DNA from 3 places in the Paenibacillus sp. JT31N7 genome. Region 2 is predicted to be linked to each of the others. Evidence: riboswitches for the same ligand, from Rfam matches in the RefSeq annotation. Region 2 holds a riboswitch; each other region holds the start of a gene.
What was found. A riboswitch is a leader RNA that binds a small molecule or an ion and turns the genes downstream of it on or off. The one in region 2 is predicted to bind cyclic di-AMP.
Positions count from the first base shown of each region.

Region 1: it holds a riboswitch for cyclic di-AMP, as region 2 does, so the genes downstream of both, AC58P5_RS26860 (resuscitation-promoting factor) here and AC58P5_RS23695 (hypothetical protein) in region 2, are expected to answer to the same signal.
Region 3: it holds a riboswitch for cyclic di-AMP, as region 2 does, so the genes downstream of both, AC58P5_RS09425 (TrkH family potassium uptake protein) here and AC58P5_RS23695 (hypothetical protein) in region 2, are expected to answer to the same signal.

Region 1 is NZ_JCAUAT010000011.1:47,274-52,006, reverse strand. It holds gene AC58P5_RS26875 (TatD family hydrolase) at 1-119, shown strand, start outside; gene AC58P5_RS26870 (ABC transporter permease) at 102-1,364, opposite strand; gene AC58P5_RS26865 (ABC transporter ATP-binding protein) at 1,361-2,104, opposite strand; cyclic di-AMP (ydaO/yuaA leader) riboswitch at 2,393-2,587, shown strand; gene AC58P5_RS26860 (resuscitation-promoting factor) at 2,872-3,993, shown strand; gene rnmV (ribonuclease M5) at 4,100-4,645, shown strand; gene rsmA (16S rRNA (adenine(1518)-N(6)/adenine(1519)-N(6))-dimethyltransferase RsmA) at 4,694-4,733, shown strand, end outside.
Region 2 is NZ_JCAUAT010000007.1:64,402-69,134, forward strand. It holds gene kdpA (potassium-transporting ATPase subunit KdpA) at 1-861, opposite strand, end outside; gene kdpF (K(+)-transporting ATPase subunit F) at 922-999, opposite strand; gene AC58P5_RS23695 (hypothetical protein) at 1,187-1,627, opposite strand; cyclic di-AMP (ydaO/yuaA leader) riboswitch at 1,745-1,924, opposite strand; cyclic di-AMP (ydaO/yuaA leader) riboswitch at 2,033-2,226, opposite strand; gene AC58P5_RS23700 (carbon starvation CstA family protein) at 2,489-4,579, shown strand; gene AC58P5_RS23705 (YbdD/YjiX family protein) at 4,572-4,733, shown strand, end outside.
Region 3 is NZ_JCAUAT010000001.1:2,090,109-2,094,841, forward strand. It holds gene AC58P5_RS09420 (potassium channel family protein) at 1-143, opposite strand, end outside; gene AC58P5_RS09425 (TrkH family potassium uptake protein) at 157-1,500, opposite strand; cyclic di-AMP (ydaO/yuaA leader) riboswitch at 1,558-1,707, opposite strand; gene AC58P5_RS09430 (CPBP family intramembrane glutamic endopeptidase) at 1,887-3,545, shown strand; gene uvrC (excinuclease ABC subunit UvrC) at 3,813-4,733, opposite strand, start outside.

The DNA.
Region 1 (4,733 bases), on a different contig from region 2:
ACGAGACGTCCTATGTGCGTCTCGTTGCGGAAGCGGCCGCCGAGCTGCGCGGCATGAGCCTCGAGGAACTCGCCAAGGTGACGACGGACAATGCCGTGCGCCTACTCGGCCTCAAATGAAGCGGTAAATTTCCGCTTCATTACCGTGGCGCAAAGCACGAGGCCAAGCGCGAGGCCCGCGAGCGGAGCGGTTGCATAGACGCCCGCTCCGCTTAACAGCATCAGCAGGGTAAAAACGAACCCCTGCAGGATGAAAGCGGCGCTGATGATCCGCACCACGGCGTCCACTTTCCGGCGGGGATCTACCGGATAAGTCTGCAGCCAGAACGTGTAGCGGTGCGATTGTTCCAGCGAAGTAAGCTGGATCACCGAGATGAACATGGCCACGAGGCAGACGGCGGCGGCAACCTGTGCGGATTGAACGGCCGCGGCCGCCAGACCGGCGACAAGCGTGATCCGGACGACGATGCCGAGCAGCTCCGAACGGACAAACGTCTTCGTGAAGAGATACAGATAAAGAGATGAAGACCGGAACGAATACCGGTCCGCAATGCCCGCCAGCCATCGTCTCTGTTTTACCCGCACAGGTAGCTGGGGCACATCGGCGAAGCCGCTAAAAAACAAGTACAGCCGGTACTGCTGCTTGCGCTCGTTGTCGATGAGATAATCCCAGGCGACGCCGATTGCCCGCCGTCCGGGCCCAAGCCTGTACACGGCTATCCAGACGGCAAGTCCAGTCAATAGAACGATCCCGCCCGGAAGCGGACCCGTTCCGAACAAGGCGAATACGACGGCTGCGCTTAAGATCCAGCGGTAACCCGCCGAGACCAGACGCCATCCGGGAGATGAAAAACGGCCTTCCTGCCACGATCCGAGCAGGTTGGCTATTTTTATTAGAAGAACAAAAATCGCCATCAGCCACAAAGGCTGTCCTTCCGTACCCGTGCAGTGTTTGTACAAAGGCCAAATAATCAGCATCAGAATGAGGGAGCGTGCGGCCTGGATCCCTAAACTGTAGCGGAAGGCCGCCCGGAAGAACACGTTCATAACGGGTTCCAGCGGAAGCAGAAACACCCGGTCCGCATTCCTTAGGAGCGTGCGCACAGAGCCGGCTGCAAGAGCCGGAACGAGCACGAGCAGAACGATCCAGATATAGGGAAAAGATGTCGGAAGCTGTTGAAGTATTTTTGCGTAATAATAAGAAGAAACGATAAAAATCAGGAAAAGAAAACCGAAAAACTGGCTTCTTGCGACATAAGCCCAGTAGCGGGACGTTTCCTGCCGGTAATGGTCGAATCTCCGCTTCCACAGCTGCCGGACTGCTGCGGCCGTACCGTCTCTGTGAACGGCTGCTTCGTGGTTCATGCCGGATTCCTCCGCACCAGCTCATAGAACAGCTCGTCAAGCGTCGCATCGGACAGCCCGGTTTGTTGTCTCAGTTCCTCCAGCGTGCCTTGGGCAAGAATCCGTCCCTGATGGAGAACGACGAACCGGTCGCAGTATCTTTCGATCGTGGCGAGGATGTGAGAACAGATCAGGAAGCTGGCGCCCCGGCTCTTGAAGTCCGCCATAATGTCGAGAAGAGAACGCATCGCCAGCGGGTCAAGGCCCAGGAACGGCTCGTCAATGACATAAAGCGCGGGCTCGACAAGAAACGCATTCATGATCATGACTTTCTGCTTCATCCCTTTGGAAAGCTGGCCCGGGAAGCTTTTGCGCTTAGGCTCCATCTGGAACTCGCTCATTAGGCGGCCGGAACGTTCCTGGTACACTTCCTTCGGAATATCGTAAGCCATCGCCGTCAGTTCCAAATGCTCTTCAATCGTGAGATCGTCGTACAATTCGGGAGACTCCGGTACGAAAGAATACGAGGACCGGTATCCCAGCGGGTCTTCTTCCAGGGTCCGGTTACGGATGCGGACGCTGCCTTCCTGGGGCTTCAGGAGCCCGAGGATGTGTTTGATGGTCGTGCTTTTTCCCGCTCCGTTGAGTCCGATCAGACCCACCATTTCACCTTGTCCGACTGTAATATCGAGATCGCGGAGAATCGGTTTTCCGGGCAGATAGCCTCCGCTGAGACGGGAGATGTGAAGAATTGGATCCATGCCTTCACCTGCTTTTCTTCAATCGGTTATTGCGGCTTTCGGCCATTTCGGGCTGATTGCCGTATCTTTTATTATAGTCAAAAAATGCCTGGAAGCCCAATGCCCAAGCGGAACGGCGGAAATGGAGGAAACTAGGAGTGAGATAACGGGAGAAAAAAGGAGAACGACTGCAAGATAATTAGATAAATGCCGTTGGTTTGGTTAAATTTGCTTATTTTTAAGGAATATGACCCCTTTACAGGTTGGATATTTGAGCGTAATATACTTTCATGATAACTTAATAAACGCCAAGTTTTAACGCTGAGTTTCCGTAAAAGGAAAACGGGGGAACCGCTGTCAAGGTCGGAACAGTTTTGGGCCGATACAACAGGAAACAATTTGGGGTGAATCTCAATGGCAGGTGCAGGCAGCACCGCCGGCGAGTAGGGCAGCTCTCACGGCCCGAATCCGTCAGCTAACCTCGTAAGCGTACCGGGAGAGATAACCAACTGTCGTGTCATTCTGTTTAGTCGCGCTCACACACAGGCCACCGGGAAGCTTTCTCTTTCCGATGGCCTTTTTTGTTCCATATCGGACGGGTATCCGACCCGCATACAGGTAAACATCAAGCGGAGGTGGTGCAGACCCCGTGAGACTGAGAGCAACCGGTCAGCCGGCGGGAAAGTAGCCAATTGCAAGGGTTCCGTTAGGAACCACCAAATAAACCTAAGTCGCGTCCAATCATCATGCGTATCACAGAGGCGAGGCTTTGAAGGAGGACCGAAGAAGTGGGCAATATCTCGCAACCAGAGACCCATGTTAAGCGATCATCCAGCATGTCCTTCGCATTGCGATGGAAGCATGAAAACTTGCGTATGATCATCCTTGCAGCTATCATTTCATTCGCTTTGACTTTCATGTTTTTGGTGTTGTTATACGGTACGGCTGGTAAAAGCGTATCATTGGTGGTAAACGGACGAGAAACCGTTGTGGAAACAAGACAATGGGTCCTGCAACGCCTACTGGATGAACAAGCCATTACAATCGGTGAGCACGATCAGATATCTATGCCGCTGGACGGCAAGATTCAAGACGGTCAGAAGATTGTCATCGATCATGCATCACCCGTGCAGCTAACTGCCGACGGGCAGACACAAACTGTGCATACCACTGCGAAAACGGTAGATGAAGTTCTGCAAGATTCAAATATTTCGCTGGGAGAGCACGACAAAGTGACTCCGGCCAAAGACACGGAGCTTTCAGCCAATGCGGCTATCGAAGTTGTCCGGGTGAAGAAAGAAACGGAAGAAATTTCGGAGCCCATCGCATTCAGTGTGGTCAAGAAATCCAATGAGGATCTGCTGAAAGGCAAAGAGCAGGTCGTACAGGAAGGCCAGGAAGGCGTATTGGTCAAAAAGAAAGAGAAGATTTTCGAAAACGGAAAACTCGTATCCGAGCAGGTTATCGATCAAGCAGTCAAAAACGCCAGTGTGGATAAGATTGTGGCTGTAGGCACAAAAAATCCGGTCGTTACGGTGGCAGCCGCATCCGAACCGGTTAAGCCTAAGCAGGTAACTAAAGCAGGTACCGACATAGACGCGAAGAAAATATTAAAGAACGTTACCTTGACCGCATACTCTTCCCAAGAGCCGGGCGTTGGTAACCGGACCGCCAGTGGAACGAAACCAGTGCAAGGCCAGACGATTGCCGTAGATACATCAGTCGTGCCGTTAGGCTGGTGGGTGTACATTGAAGGCATCGGATACCGCCGTGCAGAAGATACGGGCGGTGCTATTAAAGGCCAGAAAATGGACGTATATTTCGACAGCATGAGTTATGCCAAGACTTTCGGTGTGAAACGGGGATATACCGTTTATGTCATCGGTCCGAATAAACCGACACAAGATTAGGATAACATGTTACCTGAAACGAAGATTTACAAACCGGTAACAAACTGTATGCAAAAAGAAGAGGGACACCCTCTTCTTTTTGTGCGCTTAAGAGAGGATAAAGAAGATGATCAAAGAAATCATTGTTGTCGAAGGAAAAGACGATACTACCGCCATCAAGCGGGCGGTTGAAGCGGATACGATCGAAACGGGAGGATCGGCAATCAACCGGGCCATTCTGGACCGCATCCGGCTGGCCCAGGAGCGCCGAGGGGTCATTGTCTTCACGGATCCGGATCATGCGGGAGAGCGCATCCGTAAAATCATTTCAGGCAAGGTCCCCGGCTGCAAGCACGCTTTTCTTCCCCAGGAACTTGCGGAGAAGCGCGGCGACATCGGAGTCGAGAACGCGACACCGGAGGCTATACGGTCCGCTCTGGCGAACGTAAAGACCGAATATGAAGGTGTCGTGTCTTTGCTGACATGGGAAGATCTGATTGCCGCCGGCCTCGTTGTTCATCCCGATGCCGCGGCCAGACGGCTGGAAGTAGGAAAAAAGCTCGGAATCGGGTATTGTAATGGTAAGCAGTTTTACAAGCGCTGCGCCGCTTTTCAAATTTCCCGGGAAGAGTTCGAGGCTGCCATAGAGCAGCTGGACCGTCCGGATCAATAATTTACGTACAGGCAGCTTTCGTCAGGAACGGAAGTTTGGAGGATGACTATGAACTTAAATGAACAAGGCAGCGGCCCGTCCTTTGCTT
Region 2 (4,733 bases):
CATCGCGGTGAAAATGACCCAGCCCTGCTTCCGGTTCTTCGCAAACCGTCCGAAGGTATACGTCAAGGAGGCCGGAATGCACCACATGGACAGCATTTCGATTACGTTGGTCAGCGGAGACGGATTTTCAAACGGATGGGAAGAATTCACCCCGAAGAAGCCGCCCCCGTTCGTACCCAAATGCTTGATGGACACAAGCGACGCTACCGGTCCGATGGCGATTTGCTGTTCTCCGCCTTCAAGCGGCTTTGCGGCCAGCGACGGGTCCAGCGTTTGCGGCACTTTCAGGCCGACAAGCAGCAGCGTAACCACGATAGCCAGCGGCAGCAGCAGACGCGTATGTCCTTTTACAAAATCCGCAAAAAAGTTGCCGATGGTGTTGCCTTTAGACGTCAGCCCGCGGATAAACGCAATCGCGACCACGATCCCCGTTACGGCGGACGTGAACATCATCATCATAATGACGGCCATCTGCGAGAAATAGGACAAGCCCGTTTCCCCGCTGTAGTGCTGCAGATTCGTGTTGGTCATAAAGCTGATGATCGTATTGAACGACAGCGTCGCTTCCATATTGTCGATCCCGTTCGGGTTCAAAGGAAGAGCATGCTGCAGGCGAAGGATCAAATACCCGACCGCCACAAGCACAACGTTGGTCAGCACGAGGCTGCCCGCATATCTTTTCCACGTCATGCCGTTCTCGCTGCGGATGCCCGCAAGCTTGTAAATGGGCCGCTCCAGCCAGCCGAACCATTGGTCCGTCCGGTTTTTCTCATTCGAAAAAACATGATAGATATAAGTTCCAAGCGGTTTCACCAGCAGGCAAAGGACCGCGATTACGATTAAAATTTGCACGATCTCCATAGATTCCTATCCTCCTCAAACAACTCCGCGCAAGCAGTTCACCGGCTGCCCGAAGGCGCCTTAAAATTTCTCAGGATGTATGAGCGCGTAAATCAGATACAGAAAAAGCCCAGCCGTAAAAAGCGCGATAATCATCATGAACGGCCGCCTTCCGAGCCTTCCACCACATGGTCACACCAGATCAAAAAACCGTAAAAGATGAAATAAACGACTGCCAGCAGCAGAATCATATAAAGGTCCGTCATGCGTGTCGGCTCCTTTCTTTCCTATTTAAAGGTTCATATTATAGGTTCATTCATTATCGTTCGGTTAGTGAATTTAAACGTTAGCGCAAAACTTCTTCGGGCACTTGGCCCGGTGCTGCTCCAAGCAGGAAAGAGACCTGACGGGTATTCGTATGCACCACATGGTCGGCGCCGAGCGCTTTATAAATCAACCGCGGTGTGGCATTCGTTTTCACCACGAAAATCGTTCCGGTTGTCCAGCTGCGGACCATCTGAAGATACCGGCAGCAGAGCGGCAGGCTGTCTTCGAAAAGATAAACGTCACCGACCGGAAGCCCGGGGACTTCCCAGGCTTCGTGGCGCACGGTATCCACTTCCACGATATGCCGGACTCCCAGCTTCTTCATCCGCTGTCCTTCCGCCGGGTTGTTTACAAGCGCCGCGAAGGGTCTGCGGTAAATATTCAGCAGTTTAATAAAGTTCTCGCCGGTGACATTCGGTGCGGAAACCAACGTATAGGTTTGGATCTTTCTCTCGTCCACTTTTTATCCCTCTTTCATGTTTTGGGCAGCAAAAAAAGAAGCCTGCGGAAGAGGAACTCTTCACGCGGCTTCTTGACGGTCACAGCCTAAAAAGACTATAGCCGAAGCGCGATAGCAGTCGCCTCTCTCGGTACGCTTACGAGGTTAGCTGTCGGATTCGGGCGTGAGAGTCGCCCTACCATGACGGCACGGATGCCGCTTCTGGATTCACCCCATGAGGACCGGGCCGTTAGGCCTGCAGGTCCTCGTTGGTTCCCCCGTTTTCCGCTTCATACGGAAACTCAGCGATAAAAACGCATGTTCATTTATTTGGCACATTTTTCTTTTTCGGATGTTTTTGAACATAACAAAACCACAGCGAAACGAAGTCCCTGTGGTCGATGCCGATCACAAGCTTCTTCAACCCCTCCCGAACTCATGCGCTTACGAGGTTAGCTGTCGGATTCGGGCGGTGAGAGTCGCCCTACCTGACTGCCGGGTCCATGGATTCCGGCGCTTCAGGATTCACCCCTGCAGACATGGCCCCGGCTCTCACACCGGATCAATGCTGCGATGGTTCCCCCGCTTCCCCGGATGGGGAAATTCAGCGAAAGCAAGAAACTGTTTTTTTCAATTGATGGAATGAATATTACACCTCCGTACGTGCTTTGTAAAGATATGGGGAGATTGGTTTTAAACCGATTTAAGCCAAAGAAATCGCCTAATGCGCTTACATTTCCTCTTTTTGTGCGCTAGCTTGTTAATGCGTCGAAAATCTCGCGTTTTTGAAAACGGTTTGGACATCCAGCCTCTTCCCACAACGGAAAAACCTGCTATACTACTTGTAAACGTTCCCATATTAACCAGTTAGGAGGAAAATTTATGAAAAACGGATGGAAATCAATCTTGCTCTGGGGGGTGATTTCCATTGTCGGCGCGTTCGCTTTCGGGCTTGTCGCACTTAATCGCGGAGAAACGATCAATGCCGCCTGGCTCGTCATTGCAGCCGTAAGCTGTTATGCGGTCGCCTACCGGTTCTACAGCCGCTTTCTCGCCCGCAAAGTCTTCGTGCTCGACGACAACCGGAAAACACCCGCAGAGCTGAACAACGACGGCAAGGACTATGTGCCGACGAACAAATGGGTGCTGTTCGGGCACCATTTCGCGGCCATTGCCGGCGCGGGTCCCCTCGTAGGGCCCGTACTTGCCGCCCAGATGGGCTATCTGCCCGGAACGCTGTGGATCATTCTCGGCGTTATTCTGGGAGGCGCCGTCCAGGACTTCGTCATTCTTTTCGCTTCAACACGCAGAAACGGTAAATCGCTCGGCGATATGATCAAGGATGAAATCGGCAAGGTGACGGGTACGATCGCCATGCTTGGCATTCTCGGCATTATGATCATTCTTCTCGCCGTGCTCGGGCTCGTCGTCGTCAAAGCGCTGATCGGCAGCCCGTGGGGCATGTTCACGATTGCCGCCACCATTCCGATCGCCCTCCTGATGGGCGTGTATATGCGCTACATACGGCCCGGCCGCGTCGGGGAAGCGTCCCTCATCGGCGTCATTCTGCTGATTCTGTCCCTCATCGGAGGCAAATTCGTCGCCGAGAGCGCAGCGCTGGCCCCTCTCTTCTCCTTCAGCGGAGAAACCATCGCTCTGATGATGATCGCCTACGGCTTTTTCGCTTCCGTCATGCCGGTCTGGCTGCTTCTCGCTCCCCGCGACTATCTCAGCACGTTCCTGAAAGTCGGAACGATCATCGGCCTCGCGCTCGGCATCATTTTCGTCCTGCCGGATCTGTCCATGCCGGCCACGACCCGGTTCATCGACGGAACCGGACCCGTCTTCGCCGGGAACTTGTTCCCGTTCCTGTTTATCACCATCGCCTGCGGCTCCGTGTCGGGCTTCCATGCGCTGATTTCCTCCGGAACGACGCCCAAAATGCTGGAGCGCGAATCCCACGCGCGTCCGATCGGCTACGGCGCGATGCTGGTCGAATCCTTCGTCGCCATCATGGCGCTGATCGCCGCCTGCATTATCACGCCCGGCACTTACTTCGCGATTAACTCGTCGGCGGCGGCGCTGGGCGGTACCGATGTGGCGACCGCGGCGGCGACCATCACGAACTGGGGCTTCACTATCACGCCGGAACAGTTGACTACGCTGTCCAAAGATATCGGCGAGAGTACCATTCTCTCGCGGACGGGCGGCGCGCCGACCTTCGCCATCGGCATGGCGCAAATCTTGTCCGGCGTGATCGGCGGCAAGACGATGATGGCGTTCTGGTATCACTTCGCCATCCTGTTCGAAGCCCTGTTCATCCTGACGACGATCGACGCGGGCACCCGGGTGGGGCGTTTCCTCATCCAGGATTTGCTCGGTTATGCCAGCAAGTCGCTGGGGGATACCCGGTCCACGGTCGGCAATCTTATCGCTACGGCTCTCTGCGTAGCGGGCTGGGGGTATTTCCTCTACCAAGGCGTTGTGGACCCTCTGGGGGGCATCAACTCCTTGTGGGCGCTCTTCGGCATCGCCAATCAGATGCTGGCCGGCATCGCGCTTGTACTGGGTACGACCATTTTGTTCAAAATGGGCAAAAAGGCGTACGCCTGGGTCACGCTCCTGCCCACGACGTGGCTGCTTATCGTGACCATGTCCGCCGGTTGGCAGAAGCTGTTCCACGAGAAAGCGAACATTGGCTTCCTTTCTCACGCCAAACAGTTCCAGAGCGCGCTGGACAGCGGGAAAATCGTGGCCCCGGCCAAATCGGCCGCGCAGATGAAGCAGATCGTGATGAACGATTACATCGACGCGGCCTTGTGCGGATTTTTCATGATCGTGGTGCTGATCGTGTTTATCTCGGCCATCCGCGTCTGGCTGAAGGCGATTTCGAACAAACCGCTGGATCTTTACGAAGCCCCGTATATCCCGCGCGGCGGGCAGGGCAGATCCGAGGCGACGAAATATGTTTAAGCGCCTGAAACTCATCTGGAGCTACCGCAGCCAGTTTATTCATCTGATGGTGGGCGTCCCCCACTACGAAACATATGTGGCCCATATGAAAAGCGCCCACAAAGACCAGCCCGTCATGAGCCGTGCGGACTTTTTCCGGCAGGCCCAGGACAAC
Region 3 (4,733 bases), on a different contig from region 2:
TGAGTGAGCTTGTCGCTCATCTCGTCCACTTTTTCTTCATCTCTGTCGATGCCCAGCACCTCATGCCCGAGCTGAGTCAATTCTTGGGACAAGCTGGAACCGAAGCGTCCGAGTCCGATAACTGCATATTGAATGGAAGCCATTGTTTGTTTCTCCTTAACCTATCGTGATTTTTCCTTCGGGATAACGATACAGTTCTTTCTCGGCTTTAGGCTGCAGCGCATACGCCAATGTCAGAGGGCCGAGACGTCCGGCGAACATGGTGAGGGCGATCATTACCTTGCCGAACATGGTAAGCTTCGTGGTCAGCCCCAGGGTGAGTCCTACAGTCCCGAATGCCGAGGTCACTTCATACAAAATCATAAGAAACTCGTGATCTTCCGTCGTAGACAGAAGCATGGTAACGAAAATAACCAGGAAGAGTGCAAACATCGTCAGAGTGATCGCCTTCAGGATACGTTCCTTGCCGAGACGGTTGCGGAAGAAGACGATATCTTCTTTTCCCCGTACCATCGCGACGATTGCCCCTACGAGCATCGTAAACGTAGTCGTCTTGATACCGCCCCCGGTAGATCCCGGAGAAGCCCCGATGAACATCAGGATGATCATGAAAAATTGAGTGGCTTGGCGGAGAGAAGCGAGATCAAGCGTGTTCGCCCCCGCCGTACGCGGTGTGACCGATTGAAAGAACGATGCGAGAATCTTGCCGCCGAAGTCCAGCGAACCCAGCGTTTTCGAATTGGAATACTCGAAAATAAAAATAACGAGCGCCCCGGTCACGATCAAAATGCTTGTGGCGCTCAGCACCACCTTGGAGTGAAGGGTCAGCCTCTTCGTTTTCCGGTAATCCATCACATCCGACATCACGATAAAACCGATTCCGCCCAGAACAATGAGCGCCATCGTCACTACATTGGTAATAAAATCGTCGGCGTAAGCGGTCAGCGAGGAGAATGGGCCGGTAATGGGACCGAACAGGTCAAACCCCGCATTGTTGAAAAAGGAAACGGCATGCCAGATGCCGTAGTACAACCCCTTCGGAAACCCGAGATCCATCGACCAGCGGGCGGTAAAAAGGACAGCCGCGATTCCTTCGATGCTCAGCGAGTAGATCAGTACTTTCCGGAAAAGACGGACAATGCCTTCCATGCTGCCCTGGTTCAAGGCTTCCTGAAGCAGCAGCCTTTCGCGGAGCGATATCTTTTTGCGCAGGATGAAGGCAAACAGCGTCGCCATACTCATGAATCCGAGACCGCCGATTTGGATCAGCGAAATGATGACAATTTGCCCGAACATCGTAAAATGCGTCCCGGTGTCTACCACGACCAGACCTGTTACACAGGCAGCCGAGGTGGCCGTAAAGAGGGCGTCGATGAACGGAAGCGGCAGCCCGTCCGTTGACGAGACCGGCAGCATCAGCAGGCCGGAGCCGACGAGAATAATGAGCGCAAACCCGAGAACGAGAATCTGCGGCGGCGTAAATCTCGACTTTTTCAACACATAATTTCCTCCTATATGAAGCACAAAAAAGACACTGGAAACCCACTGCCTTTCGGTTATGGTTCCTGCTGTCGCCTACGAGGTTAGCTGACGGATTCGGATGTACAGGCCACCCTATTTACCCTGCCCTATTCAGGCACAAGCGGTAAAATTCACCCCAAAGTATGGTTCCCCCGTTTTCCTGCGGAAATTCGGCGTATGAAGTTGCGCGAAGAAATGAATCCTCCGCATTATATATCTGTTATTAAACAAGCACAAAGCTCTTTTAACCGGATTTTACGGGGGGAAACATAGACAATCTTCCTGCAGCTAACTGGGAGTCACGAATTGGCATCCTTACGCAAACTGTGATACGGTTAAAAAAACGATCGGAGAAGGAGCTGACCATGAAAAAATACGGTCTGGATAAACCGCTGCTGCTTCTCGCCCTGACCGGATTCCTTCTATATGCAGCCGTAGTTTTCATCTATAATACCGGGGCCGCTCCAGCCGATTCCGATCCTTACGAAACGCCTGCCTCCATTACGAAAGAACAAGCCGCGGAGGCAGCGGTCGCATGGCTGCGGCAAAGGCTGGGTGCCGATACCGAAACCGGTACCGGAGGCGTTACGGCCGGCGGGTCTCCCGGCACTTTCGTCAGCTACCAGTCGGAGAAGGAACTCAGCGGTTATCTCACCAAAGAGAAGCTTCAAACTTTGTATGACAAAAGCTACGCCGGCCGGGTGCCCGTCGATTACTACCGGGTGGAAGTCGCCGAGGCTCCCCCCTCGGTCCGGAAGTGGATCATCGATATCCATATGACCACGAAAGCCGTAATCGGCTGGTCCGGCATCGGCGGCGAAGCCCAGGCCGCCGTGTCCGCGGCGGATGCGGAAAAGGCCGCTCGGGAAGCGATAGCCCGGCAGGGATACGAAGAGGCGGAGTTCAAGCGAATCAGCCCTCCGGCCGCCAAGTCCGGCCTGTTGCTGTTCGAGCGGGAGAAAGAACCTATCGGGGACGCTAGACTGACGATCGGCGTGAAGCTGGACGGAACCTCCGTTTCCTCGTTCACCCAGTCGTTCCGGCTCCCCGCCGCTTTCACGTCTTGGCTGGAGCACCAGGAGGATACCGCCTCCATGTGGACCCGCATCAGCTTGTGGGGGAACGGCCTGATGGCTCTGATTGCCCTCGGTTATACCGTCCTTAAATGGAGGACGGTCGATTTTTCCCGGGGCGTCCTGCTAACGGCCGTGTATGCCGTGATCTACGTCATGAACAACATCAACATGTATCCGGCTTACAAAGCCGGCAGCACGCTGACGAGAAGCGGCCAGGAAGCGATGCTTTCGATCGGGCTGATCAACTTCGTTACGCTGCTGATGGCCGCCGCCGTCTACTTCTCTTTCACGGCGGGCGAAGCCTTGTGGAGACGCGAAGGAAAGTCCGTCATGCCCCGCTGGCGCGAAGCCGACTTCGGTTCGCGCGTAACCCGCAGCATGGTGCAGGGGTATCTGCTCTGCCTGTTCCTGCTCGGCCTCCAGCAGGTGCTGTTCCTAGTGGCGGAGAAAGGCTTCGGCGTCTGGTCGGTGAACGACCCGATGTCCTCTCCCCGCAACATGCTGCAGCCCGCTTTGCTTCCGCTGATGGCTTGGGCCGCGGGCATCTCCGAGGAGGCCACCTTCCGGCTGCTCGGCATCGCTCTGTTCAGCAGGCTGCTCAAGTTCAAATGGCTGGCCGTGCTTCTGCCCAGCCTCATCTGGGCGGCGGGACACACCGCCTACCCGATCTACCCGGTGTATACGAGGCTGATCGAAGTCACGGTGCTCGGCCTCGTGTTCGGTTACGCCTTCCTGCGGTACGGCTTCCTGACCGCCCTGTTCGCCCATACGGCCATGGACAGCATCCTTATGGGCTTGTCCCTTCTCACGGGCCAAGGACTGGCAGCAAGCACGCCTGCGCTCGGCCTGCTGTATATGGCGCTGCCAGCCGCCGTCGCCCTTGCGGTTTCCTGGCTCCACAAGCTGAGATTTGTGAGCGGAGGCAGGCAGAACCGGCGGCCCGTCTAGATGGGCGGCGGTTTTGTCTGAAGCGCCGGCAGTGAACCCGCCCGTCCGCCTGCCTGCAGCTAGCCGCCCGAAGGCTTTTGATATCCCGGCGCAGACACGGACCATATGATTGCGCCCTGTCATGCGGCGCCTCGCCACGCGGTGCGAAACGATTCGTCACGGTGCAGCATGGCCTAACAGCATGGTGTCAAGACCCGGCAACCGGCGGAAATGCAAACCACCGCCGACCTTGCGCCGCATAACATGCACAAAACAAGAGGAACCGTCTCAAATGGACGGTTCCTCTTGTTCTTGTTCTCCCCGCAGGGCGGTCAATATTTGTGCGGCGAGCTTCTCGCCGATCCCCAGAGGCCGGAAGTCTTCGACTGCGGCCTCTTTGATTTTTTTAACGGACCCGAAATGCTTCAGCAGCAGTTTCCGGCGTTTCTCCCCGATACCGGGAATGGCATCGAGCTGCGAAACGACCATCGACTTCGCCCGCCGCTCCCGGTGGAACGTAATCGCGAAGCGGTGGACTTCGTCCTGGATCCGCTGAAGCAGGTAAAATTCCTGGCTGTCGCGCGGAATAGGAACGACTTCGGCGGGATCGCCGGCCAGCAGCATCGCGGTTTTGTGCTTCACGTCCTTGGAAAGGCCGCACACCGGAACGAACAGCCCCAGCTCGTTCTCCAGCACGTCGATAGCGACCGACATCTGCCCCTTGCCGCCGTCCACGATGATCAGATCCGGCAGGGCAAGGTTCTCTTTCAGCACCCGCTCGTAACGGCGGCGGATGACTTCCCGCATGGACTCGTAGTCGTCCGGTCCCTGTACGGTCTTGATCTTGTACTTGCGGTACTCCTTCCGGTCCGGCTTTCCGTCCGTGAAGACGACCATCGCGGCCACCGGATCGGAGCCCTGGATGTTCGAATTGTCGAACGCCTCGATCCGCGTGACAGGCCCCGTACCGAGCCAGCTGCCGAGGTTCCCGACAGCCAGAACCGTGCGCTGCGCATCCCGCTCGATGAGGCGGAACTTCTCCTCCAGGCCGACGCGCGCGTTGTCCCTGGCCATGTCGACCATCTGCTTTTTCAGCCCGCGCTGCGGAAAATACACTTTCACCTTCAGCCAGCTCTCCAGCGCTTCCTTCACGTCCTTCTGCTCCGCCGTCGTCGGCATGCTGCGCGAATCGGAACCGGCGTGTTCCTC